Regions from separate parts of the Anoxybacillus sp. LAT27 genome, predicted to be linked through region 3. Evidence: riboswitches for the same ligand, from Rfam matches in the RefSeq annotation. Region 3 holds a riboswitch; each other region holds the start of a gene.

Region 1 (3,264 bases), on a different contig from region 3:
ATCAGCCGACACCAGCGCACATTGTAAGCGCGATGCAACAGGCGGTAGCAAAGCCTATGTATCATAAATATTCACCATTTCGCGGCTATTCGTTTTTGAAAGAAGCAGTCGCGACGTTTTATAAACGCGAGTATGGCGTGACGATTGATCCTGAAAAAGAAGTCGCTATTTTGTTTGGCGGAAAAGCAGGGCTCGTTGAAATGCCGCTTTGTTTATTAAATCCGGGCGATGTTGTGCTCGTTCCTGATCCCGGTTATCCAGACTATTGGTCGGGGGTCGTGCTTGCGCGGGCGCGCATGGAAATGATGCCGCTACGGGCGGAGAATGGCTTTTTACCTAATTACGAGGAGCTAAACAAAGATGTCGTTCGCAAGGCGAAACTGATGTTTTTAAACTATCCGAACAATCCGACCGGCGCAACCGCAACGAAACCGTTTTTTCAACAAACCGTTTCGTTTGCTGAAAAACATCGTATCGGTGTTGTACACGATTTCGCATACGGAGCGATCGGCTTTGACGGGAAAAAGCCAGTAAGCTTTTTACAAGTCGAAGGGTCAAAAGACGTTGGTATTGAAATTTATACGTTCTCAAAAACGTACAATATGGCAGGATGGCGCGTCGGTTTTGCGGTCGGTAACGAAAGCATGATCGAAGCGATCAACGTGTTGCAAGATCATCTATACGTCAGCATGTTCGGGGCGATTCAAGAAGCGGCAGCAGTCGCACTACTTGATTCGCAACAATGCGTCGCCGAGCTTGTCGCGACGTATGAAGCAAGAAGAAACACGTTCGTTCATGCATTGCGTGACATCGGCTGGAATGTGCAAGCGCCAGCAGGTTCGTTTTTCGCTTGGCTTCCGGTGCCAAACGGCTATACGTCGGAAACGTTTGCTGACCTTTTGCTTCAAAAAGCGCACGTGGCGGTCGCTCCGGGCATTGGGTTTGGCGAACATGGGGAAGGTTATGTGCGCACAGGGCTGCTCACAAGCGAAGCAAGACTTCAAGAAGCAGCGGAACGCATCGGGCGATTGCAACTTTTTTAAAAAATCGTTGACAAAATCGGCATGTGCTGTCATAATTCGAATTAAATTTATGAAAAACGAACTGTTCGAAAAATTTTATACATTGCGAATTCTTATCAAGAGTAGGTGGAGGGACGAGCCCGATGAAGCCCGGCAACCGACTTAACAAGTGTTAAGCACGGTGCTAATTCTCGCAGCAGTGAGCTGAGAGATAAGAAGAGACGAACAATTAGCCTCTTCTTATGAAGAGGTTTTTTATTTGTAAAGGAGTGATACGATGATTACCGCAACATATTTGATTCATGATGACAAAGACTTAGTGAAAAAAGCAGAAGGGATTGCGCTTGGGCTAACTGTCGGGTCGTGGACCGATTTGCCGCAGCTTGAACAAGAACAATTGAAAAAACATAAAGGGATCGTTCAGTCCATTGAAGAGCTAGAGGAAGACGAGCGTGTCAATACGTTTTTTGGAAAACGACTGAAACGCGCACTCGTGCGCATTTCGTATCCGAGCGTCAATTTTAGCGCCGATTTTCCAGCGATTTTGACGACGACGTTTGGAAAATTGTCGCTTGACGGAACGATTAAACTTGTTGATTTAACGTTTTCTGACGAACTGAAGCGTGCGTTTCCGGGCCCGCGCTTTGGCATTGACGGCATACGCGAAAAGCTTGGGGTTTTTGACCGTCCGCTTGTGATGAGCATTTTTAAAGCGGTCATTGGGCGTGATTTACAATACGTTACGGAACAATTAAAACTACAAGCGCTCGGTGGGGTCGATCTCGTGAAAGACGATGAAATTTTATTTGACAATGACTTAACGCCATTTGAAAAGCGCATTGTCGCAGGAAAACAAGCGCTACAAGAGGTGTACGAACAAACAGGGCATCGAACGTTATATGCGGTCAATTTAACAGGTAAAACGTTTGAACTAAAAGACAAAGCGAAGCGTGCGGCGGAGCTAGGGACGGACGTGTTGTTGTTTAACGTGTTTACATACGGACTTGACGTGTTGCAGGCGCTTCGTGAAGACGATGACATTCGCTTGCCGATTATGGCACATCCGTCGTTTAGCGGCGCGATCGCCTCATCGCACGTATATGGAGTTAGCTATGCGCTTCTTCTTGGGAAATTATTGCGCATGGCCGGGGCGGACTTTTCGCTTTTCCCATCACCGTATGGAAGCGTCGCGCTTGCAAAACAACAGACGGTTGCGATTCGCGAGGAATTAACGAAAGAAGAACCGTTTTTACGCACATTCCCTGTGCCATCCGCCGGCATTCATCCGGGGCTTGTGCCGCTTTTAGTGAGCGATTTTGGCATCGACTCCGTCATTAACGCAGGCGGCGGAGTGCATGGTCATCCGAGCGGGGCAATTGGTGGCGGGCAAGCGTTTCGTGCCGCAGTTGATGCGGTGCTTGCTGGTCGTTCGCTTCATGATGCGGCAAAAGAACACGAACCGTTACAACAAGCGCTTGATTTATGGGGGAGCGCTTGATGAAGTCAATTGTTTTTTGTGACTTTGATGGAACGATTACGTTAAACGACAACATTATTGCGCTCATGAAACAGTTCGCTCCGCCCGAGTGGGAAGCCATCAAAGATGACGTGCTTGCGCAAAGATGTTCCGTACAACAAGGTGTCGGACGCATGTTTTCGCTGTTGCCGACGACGCTAAAAGAAGACATCGTGCAATTTTTGCTTGACACCGCCCGCATTCGCGACGGATTTTCCGACTTTGTCGCATTTACGAACGAACGGCAAATTCCGCTTTATATCGTGAGCGGCGGCATCGATTTTTTCGTTTATCCGCTGTTAGACGGACTTGTTGAAAAAGAGCGCATTTTTTGTAACAGCGCTGACTTTAGCGGAGAAACGATTCGAATTACGTGGCCGTATGCGTGCGATGAACATTGCGAAAATGAATGCGGGTGCTGCAAGCCGTCGCTTCTTCGTAAACTCGCGCCAAAAGGGGCAAAAACGATTGTGATTGGCGATTCCATTACCGATTTAGCGGCGGCGAAACTAGCCGATCACGTCATCGCGCGCGACTTTTTGCTTGAAAAATGCCGGGAGCTTCATTTGCCACATACACCGTTTACGACGTTTTATGATGTCATCGATGCGTTACAAGAAAGCGAGGTGATCGTGTGAGACAAAAAAAATGGGAAGAGCTTGCGGAAGTGAAACGAGAACTAGCGGCGCGCGATTGGTTTATGGGAACGAGCGGCAATTTGTCGCT
Region 2 (3,264 bases), on a different contig from region 3:
CGATGTTTACACCAGCGATATGGGTCACTTCTTCTTTCGCCCGTTCTTCAATCGGAATGTCGTCGCCTGTTTTCGTCTGTAAGTCGATTGTTGAAAGCGGGGCGGCGACATAAAACGGAATGTTGAACGCGTTCGCCAAAATAGCTAAGCCGAGCGTGCCGATTTTGTTCGCTGTATCGCCGTTGGCGGCAATGCGGTCTGCCCCGACGATGACGGCAGAAATGCGCTTTGCTTTCATCGTTTGCGCCGCCATATTGTCTGTAATGAGGGTCACATCGACGCCAGCTTGCGAAAGTTCCCAAGCGGTCAGCCTTGCGCCTTGCAAGACCGGGCGTGTTTCACAAGCGTACGCATGAAGGATGATTCCTTTTTCTTTCGCTAAATGAAACGGGGCGAGCGCCGTGCCGTAGCGTGCCGTTGCAATCGCCCCCGCATTGCAAATTGTCATGATGCGGTCGCCGTCTTGAAACAAAGAAAGGGCATATTCACCGATGCGGCGGCAGACGTCTTCATCTTCAATTTGAATGCAAATTGCTTCATGAATAAGCGTCGTTTTTGCTTCGTTGACAGATGTGGCGTTGGCGACGCTTTTCATCAGCCGATCAAGCGCCCAAAATAAATTGACGGCAGTCGGACGCGAGCTTGCTAAATAGTCGCGATCGCGCTTTAGTTTAGTATGAAATGTCGCTAAATCATCGGTTTCATATAATTTGGCTGCAAGTGCTAATCCGTAAGCGGCGGTCATGCCGATCGCTGGTGCCCCGCGCACTTTTAACGTGACGATCGCGTCCCATACGTCTTTTATATTTTTTAATTCTAAATATTCAGTCTTATGAGGCAACGCTTGTTGGTTTAAAATCGTAATATGCGTATCATGCCATTGTACTGCTTTCATCATTTTCCTCCTAGCTGTTTACATGTGCGGTTTGTTCAACGAGACGTTTGAAATCATCGACACGAAGATTGTGTCGATGGACGATCAGCTCGCGTCCGAGACGAAGGGCATGGCGTTTCGCTTCGAGCCGCCGTTCAAGCGGCAATTCCTCCAAATCGGCTACGTGCGCTAAGCCGATCGTGCGGCGAATGACTTCGCAACCAGCAAATCCGATCGCTTCGACGAGCGCATCGTTCATGATGTCGTCGAGCACGAAAGAAACGCGCGCATACGGTTCGTTGCTTTCTTGCCAACATGTTGTAAATGTGCGAACAAACACGTCCCACGTTTTTTCAATATGTGTAAAGAGCGGCTCGCATTCGCTTTCATGGCGAGAGAGGGCGTTTAATAGTAAATTGGCAAAAAAATTCCCTAAATCAAAGCCGATCGGACCGTAAAATGCAAATTCTGGATCAATTACTTTCGTGTCATCGTCACTTGCGAATATGCTTCCGGTATGTAAGTCGCCATGAAGCAACACGTCTGCTTTTGTTAAAAAGAGCCGTTTCAATTTCGCTACTTCGCGCTTGAGTTCATCATCTTGCCAAAGCTGTTCGACATCGGCGCGCAGTTCTGCTTCAAAGTTGTTCGTGTCGTGATCAAAAAACGGGTCGGTAAAGATGAGATCTTCCGTAATTTTACAAAGTTCAGGATTTGTAAACTGTTGGGCGAGCTTCTTTTTTTGTTGTTGATTCATGCCAAAATCAGACGTATAAAACGCCGTTTTCGCGACAAACTCGCCGATATGTTCAGAAAGCTTCGGAAATGTTTTTCCTTCGATAAGTCCACGACGTGCAATTTGTAAATGGGATAAATCTTCCATCACCGTAATCGCTAAAGTCTCATCGGAATAATACACTTTTGGTACATACTGAGAGGCGTAGCTTGCGAATGTGCGCAACGCTTGGCTTTCAATTGTCGCTCGTTTTAATGTGAGCGGCCAGCTTTCTCCGACGACTTTCGCATACGGTAGCGCTTGTTTGATAATGATGCTGTCGTTTGTGCGTTCGTTGACGATGCGAAAGACGAGATTTAAGTTGCCATCACCAATTTCTTGACTAGAAAGAAGGGCATCTTCTTGGAATAGCCCTAAACGAATCGCGAGCGCGACCGCTTTTTGTTCTGTTAACGGTTCGTACATATGAATTCCCTCCTTGACATAAATAAAAAACCTCTTTCGCTGAACGAAAGAGGTTTGAAGTTTGCTTCGCACCTCTTATCTCTCAGCCTACTGCTGCAAGAATTAGCACCGTGCGTCATCGCCGGTTGCCGGGTTTCATCGGGCTCGTCCCTCCACCTGCTCTTGATAAGAGTGTTTATCTTTATTTGAATATTTGAATGTTTTGAATAGTGAAAACGTTTCGTGAATTCGCTTGATTTGAATCATACATCGCTTCTCGCTTGTTTGTCAATCTTTTTTTTCAAAAATTTTATACACGTCTGGGCGACGATCAGCAAAAATCGGGATGCGGGCGCGTACGCGTTGTACTTCGCTTATGTCGATCGTTGCCTTGATGACCGTTTCTTGTTCGCTTCCTTCTGCAAGAATATTTCCCCACGGATCGATAATCATCGAATGCCCAGCAAACGTGTTGTTCGGGTCTGATCCTGCACGGTTGCACGCGACGACGTAACATTGATTTTCGATCGCTCGCGCCATTAATAACGTGCGCCAATGATGAAGGCGCGAAAGGGGCCATTCCGCAACGACAAATAACACTTCCGCACCGTTTAGCGTATGCGCGCGAATCCATTCTGGAAAGCGAATGTCATAACAAATGACCCCCGCACACGTCGTTTCATCGAGCGAACATAGCCCGGTCGTTTCTCCCGCTTGTAAATATACATGCTCATCCATCAATTTAAACAAATGAAGTTTGCTATATTCACAAACGACATCGCCGTTTCGATGGACGATATACATCGTATTCGTTATGTTGTCCGCCACTTTTTTCGCGACCGATCCACCGACGATATGCACATGATACGTGCGGGCAAGTTCGGAAAGAAACGCTTTCGTTTGTTCGCCGTTTTCATCGGCAATATGAGCAAGTCTCGTTAAATCGTAACCTGTCGTCCATAGTTCAGGTAAAACGACGACATCGGCTTCTTTCGCGATTTGTTCCATGTAGCGCACGACTGTTTGTTTATTTTTTTCCGGTGCTCCAAACGCAATGTCCATTTGTACGCAAGCGATATTCATCTCATTCACCTCAAAAAAATTTTCTTTACATTTTGATTTTTACGATATATGATTCTTGACTAGAATTTCAACCTTTTTGTGAAGTAGGTGTGAAAAATGAAAACATTTCCGCAATCGAACTTGTTAC
Region 3 (3,264 bases):
GGTATAGAACGAAAAATGTTGACGAACGATGCGATCACACCGTTAATAAAACGATTTTCCCATATGTTTCCCTTAGACGTTAAAAACAACAACAATCCGAGTAAAATACCAAGCACAAACGTTGCGACAACGGAGACGGCGGTCATATACAACGTTTCCGTCGTGGCTGCCCATATTTTATCCCAAACGACGTTCGGAAATAGTTCATTGAACATTCGCCAACACCTCCACTTCAACTTCTTGCTGGCGAATAAAAGCGAGCGCTCGCTCAATCTCCTCATTCGCACCGTCTAAATGAATGAACAACACCCCGTATGCTCCGTGATGTGTCTGCGAAATTTTCCCTTGTAAAATATTTATATTTAAATCGAATTGACGAATGAGTTGTGTGATGAGCGGTTGCTCAGCTGCTTCACCAACGAATGTCAGTTGAACAACTTTACCATTCGGATATCGTTCAAGAAGATGCAACATCGCTTCTTTCGTTTCTTCCGGCTCTGTCACTTGCTGGACAAATCGTTTTGTAATCGGCTGTTCTGGCTTGCGGAATACGTGAAGCACTTCGCCCATTTCGACAATTTTTCCGTTTTCCATGACCGCAACGCGATCACAAATTTTACGAATCACGTGCATCTCGTGTGTAATTAATACGATCGTTAAACCGAGACGTTTATTAATATCAACAAGCAAGTCTAAAATTGAGTCGGTCGTTTGCGGATCAAGCGCCGATGTTGCTTCATCGCATAACAGCACTTTCGGATTGTTCGCTAATGCGCGCGCAATGCCAACGCGTTGCTTTTGTCCGCCGCTCAGTTGCGATGGATACGCATTTTCTCTCCCTTGCAAACCGACGAGTTGAATAAGTTCATCGACACGCTTCATCCGTTCTTCTTTCGGCACGCCAGCAATTTCTAACGGAAAAGCAATATTTTCGCGCACGGTTCGTGACCAAAGCAAATTAAAATGTTGAAAAATCATGCCGATTTGTTGGCGCGCTTGGCGTAACTGCTTCCCGCTAATTTTCCCCATATCTTTCCCATCAACAATCACTTCACCGCTCGTCGGCTTTTCTAATCCGTTCAATAACCGAATGAGCGAGCTTTTCCCTGCTCCACTATAGCCGATAATACCGAAAATTTCTCCTTGTTCGATATGCAAATTCACATGATCGACTGCCGTTACATTCCCACTTGCTGCTTTATACACTTTCGTTACGTTTGATAAAGTAATCATGTTGTCACCTTCCTTCCATGAAAAAAGCCTTTCTGCTCAAGAGAACAGAAAGGCGTAATGATCCATTCTGTCTCTTATCTCTCAAAGCAAACGCTTTGTGTGAATTGGCACCATTTCAGCAGCGCTGACGGTTGCCGGGTTTCATCGGGCACATCCCTCCACCTCTCTTGATAAGAGCGCTTTTAAACGCTTTATTCAGTTAACGTTTTAATACGTTCAAGGATATTTTTAAACTACGAAAGTGAGTATATCATCGAAAGAAGGACGGTGTCAACGAAAAATAATAAAAAATTTTTTGATATAGATAAACGTGCTAGCTATATACAGCTAACACGCTACACTTCCGAATACATCGACCGTACCCCTGTCGCCGCTTCAATCGCCTGCTCTAAGTCTTCGATTAAATCGTCCACGTTTTCAATACCGACCGATAAACGAATCATATCTTCTGTTACGCCGGATGCTTTCAAATCTTCTGAACTTAACTGTTGATGCGTTGTACTTGCAGGATGAATAATTAAACTTTTTGCATCGCCGACGTTTGCCACATGTGACCAAAGCTTAACGTTGTTAATTAACGTAGCCCCTGCTTCACGGCCACCTTGAATGCCAAAGACAACGACTGCCCCTGCCCCTTTCGGCATATATTTTTTCGCTAGCTCTTTCGCTGGATGGTTGTCATGTTCAGGATACAACACCCAATTGACGACCGGATGGTTGTCCAAATACTCGACGATTTTTCTCGTGTTTGCAATATGTTCTTTCATGCGGACATGCAACGTCTCCAGCCCTAAATTAAACTGAAATGCATTGAACGGGCTAATCGCCGGTCCTAAGTCACGTAACAACTGCACGCGTGCTTTGACGATATACGCCGCCGCACCGATGTCTGCGTATACGAGATTATGGTAACTTGGATCTGGCGTCGTAAACGCTGGAAACTTCGGCGAATTCCAATCAAATTTTCCACCATCGACAATGATACCACCTAACGTCGTTCCGTTACCAAGCAACCATTTCGTTGCCGAATGAACGACGATATCTGCTCCATGCTCGATTGGCCTGCAAAGGTACGGAGTTGCAAACGTGTTGTCAATAATCAACGGAATGCCTGCTTCATGCGCAATTTCCGCAACCGCCTCAATGTCTAACACATGCAGGCTTGGGTTGCCAATTGTTTCGGCAAAAATCGCTTTCGTTTTTGGTGTAATTGCCGCACGGAAATTTTCTGGATCAGACGGATCGACAAAATGCGTCGTAATGCCGTATTTCGGCAACGTATTCGCAAACAAATTGTACGTTCCTCCATATAACGTCGAAGCAGAAACAATATCATCTCCCGCTTGAGCAACGTTTAAAATCGCCATTGTAATCGCCGCCATGCCGCTCGCGACCGCTAAAGCCCCGACACCACCTTCAAGCTTAGCCACTCGTTCTTCAAATACAGTCACTGTCGGGTTATGAATGCGCGTATAAATGTATCCCGCTTCCTTTAGCGCAAATAAATTGGCCGCATGTTCTGTGTTATCAAACAAGTATGCATTCGACTGATAAATAGGCACTGCACGTGCTTTCGTTACTGGATCCGTTTGCAATCCGCCATGAACAGCAATCGTTTCAAATTTCATCGTTTCTCCCCCTAACCTAATGATCGAATATTTTGAATTTTAACACGATAAAATACGTTCGTCAACGAACAACATCATACGGCTTGGCAAGGAAAAAGATCGACTCTAACAATAAAATGTGACGAAACGATGCTGTGACGGACAATTCGTTTAATCGCAGTTGTTGCTGCAGTTTTAAAGACCCTTGCAATAGCGACATAATTGCCTGTGCCGAACCACGAATCGTAATGACTCGCTCTCCATCTACCTCTTCTACGCGACGAATCCCTTCTTTCGATATGCACAATAATACTTCTCGACTCTCCCATTGTAGTTGAATATATAAACAATCATTTGGCAAAATCGGCGCTAACATGTTCATTTAACCGCCCCCCGTCCCATATTTCTCATATCCATTGTTTCC

The links. Region 3 has a riboswitch for S-adenosylmethionine ahead of LD028_RS11745 (methionine ABC transporter ATP-binding protein). Riboswitches for the same ligand answer to the same signal wherever they lie in the genome.
Region 1: another riboswitch for S-adenosylmethionine. It lies ahead of mtnW (2,3-diketo-5-methylthiopentyl-1-phosphate enolase); the one in region 3 lies ahead of LD028_RS11745 (methionine ABC transporter ATP-binding protein).
Region 2: another riboswitch for S-adenosylmethionine. It lies ahead of mtnK (S-methyl-5-thioribose kinase); the one in region 3 lies ahead of LD028_RS11745 (methionine ABC transporter ATP-binding protein).

What each region holds. Positions count from the first base shown of each region.
Region 1 is NZ_JAIWYK010000065.1:21,092-24,355, reverse strand. It holds gene LD028_RS05060 (pyridoxal phosphate-dependent aminotransferase) at 1-1,043, shown strand, start outside; SAM riboswitch class I at 1,133-1,240, shown strand; gene mtnW (2,3-diketo-5-methylthiopentyl-1-phosphate enolase) at 1,300-2,520, shown strand; gene LD028_RS05050 (2-hydroxy-3-keto-5-methylthiopentenyl-1-phosphate phosphatase) at 2,520-3,176, shown strand; gene LD028_RS05045 (methylthioribulose 1-phosphate dehydratase) at 3,173-3,264, shown strand, end outside.
Region 2 is NZ_JAIWYK010000434.1:59,020-62,283, forward strand. It holds gene mtnA (S-methyl-5-thioribose-1-phosphate isomerase) at 1-898, opposite strand, end outside; gene mtnK (S-methyl-5-thioribose kinase) at 906-2,075, opposite strand; SAM riboswitch class I at 2,148-2,247, opposite strand; gene LD028_RS13380 (carbon-nitrogen family hydrolase) at 2,343-3,137, opposite strand; gene LD028_RS13385 (pyridoxal phosphate-dependent aminotransferase) at 3,234-3,264, shown strand, end outside.
Region 3 is NZ_JAIWYK010000423.1:27,467-30,730, forward strand. It holds gene LD028_RS11740 (methionine ABC transporter permease) at 1-215, opposite strand, end outside; gene LD028_RS11745 (methionine ABC transporter ATP-binding protein) at 205-1,233, opposite strand; SAM riboswitch class I at 1,305-1,410, opposite strand; gene LD028_RS11750 (O-acetylhomoserine aminocarboxypropyltransferase/cysteine synthase family protein) at 1,569-2,861, opposite strand; gene LD028_RS11755 (hypothetical protein) at 2,923-3,222, opposite strand.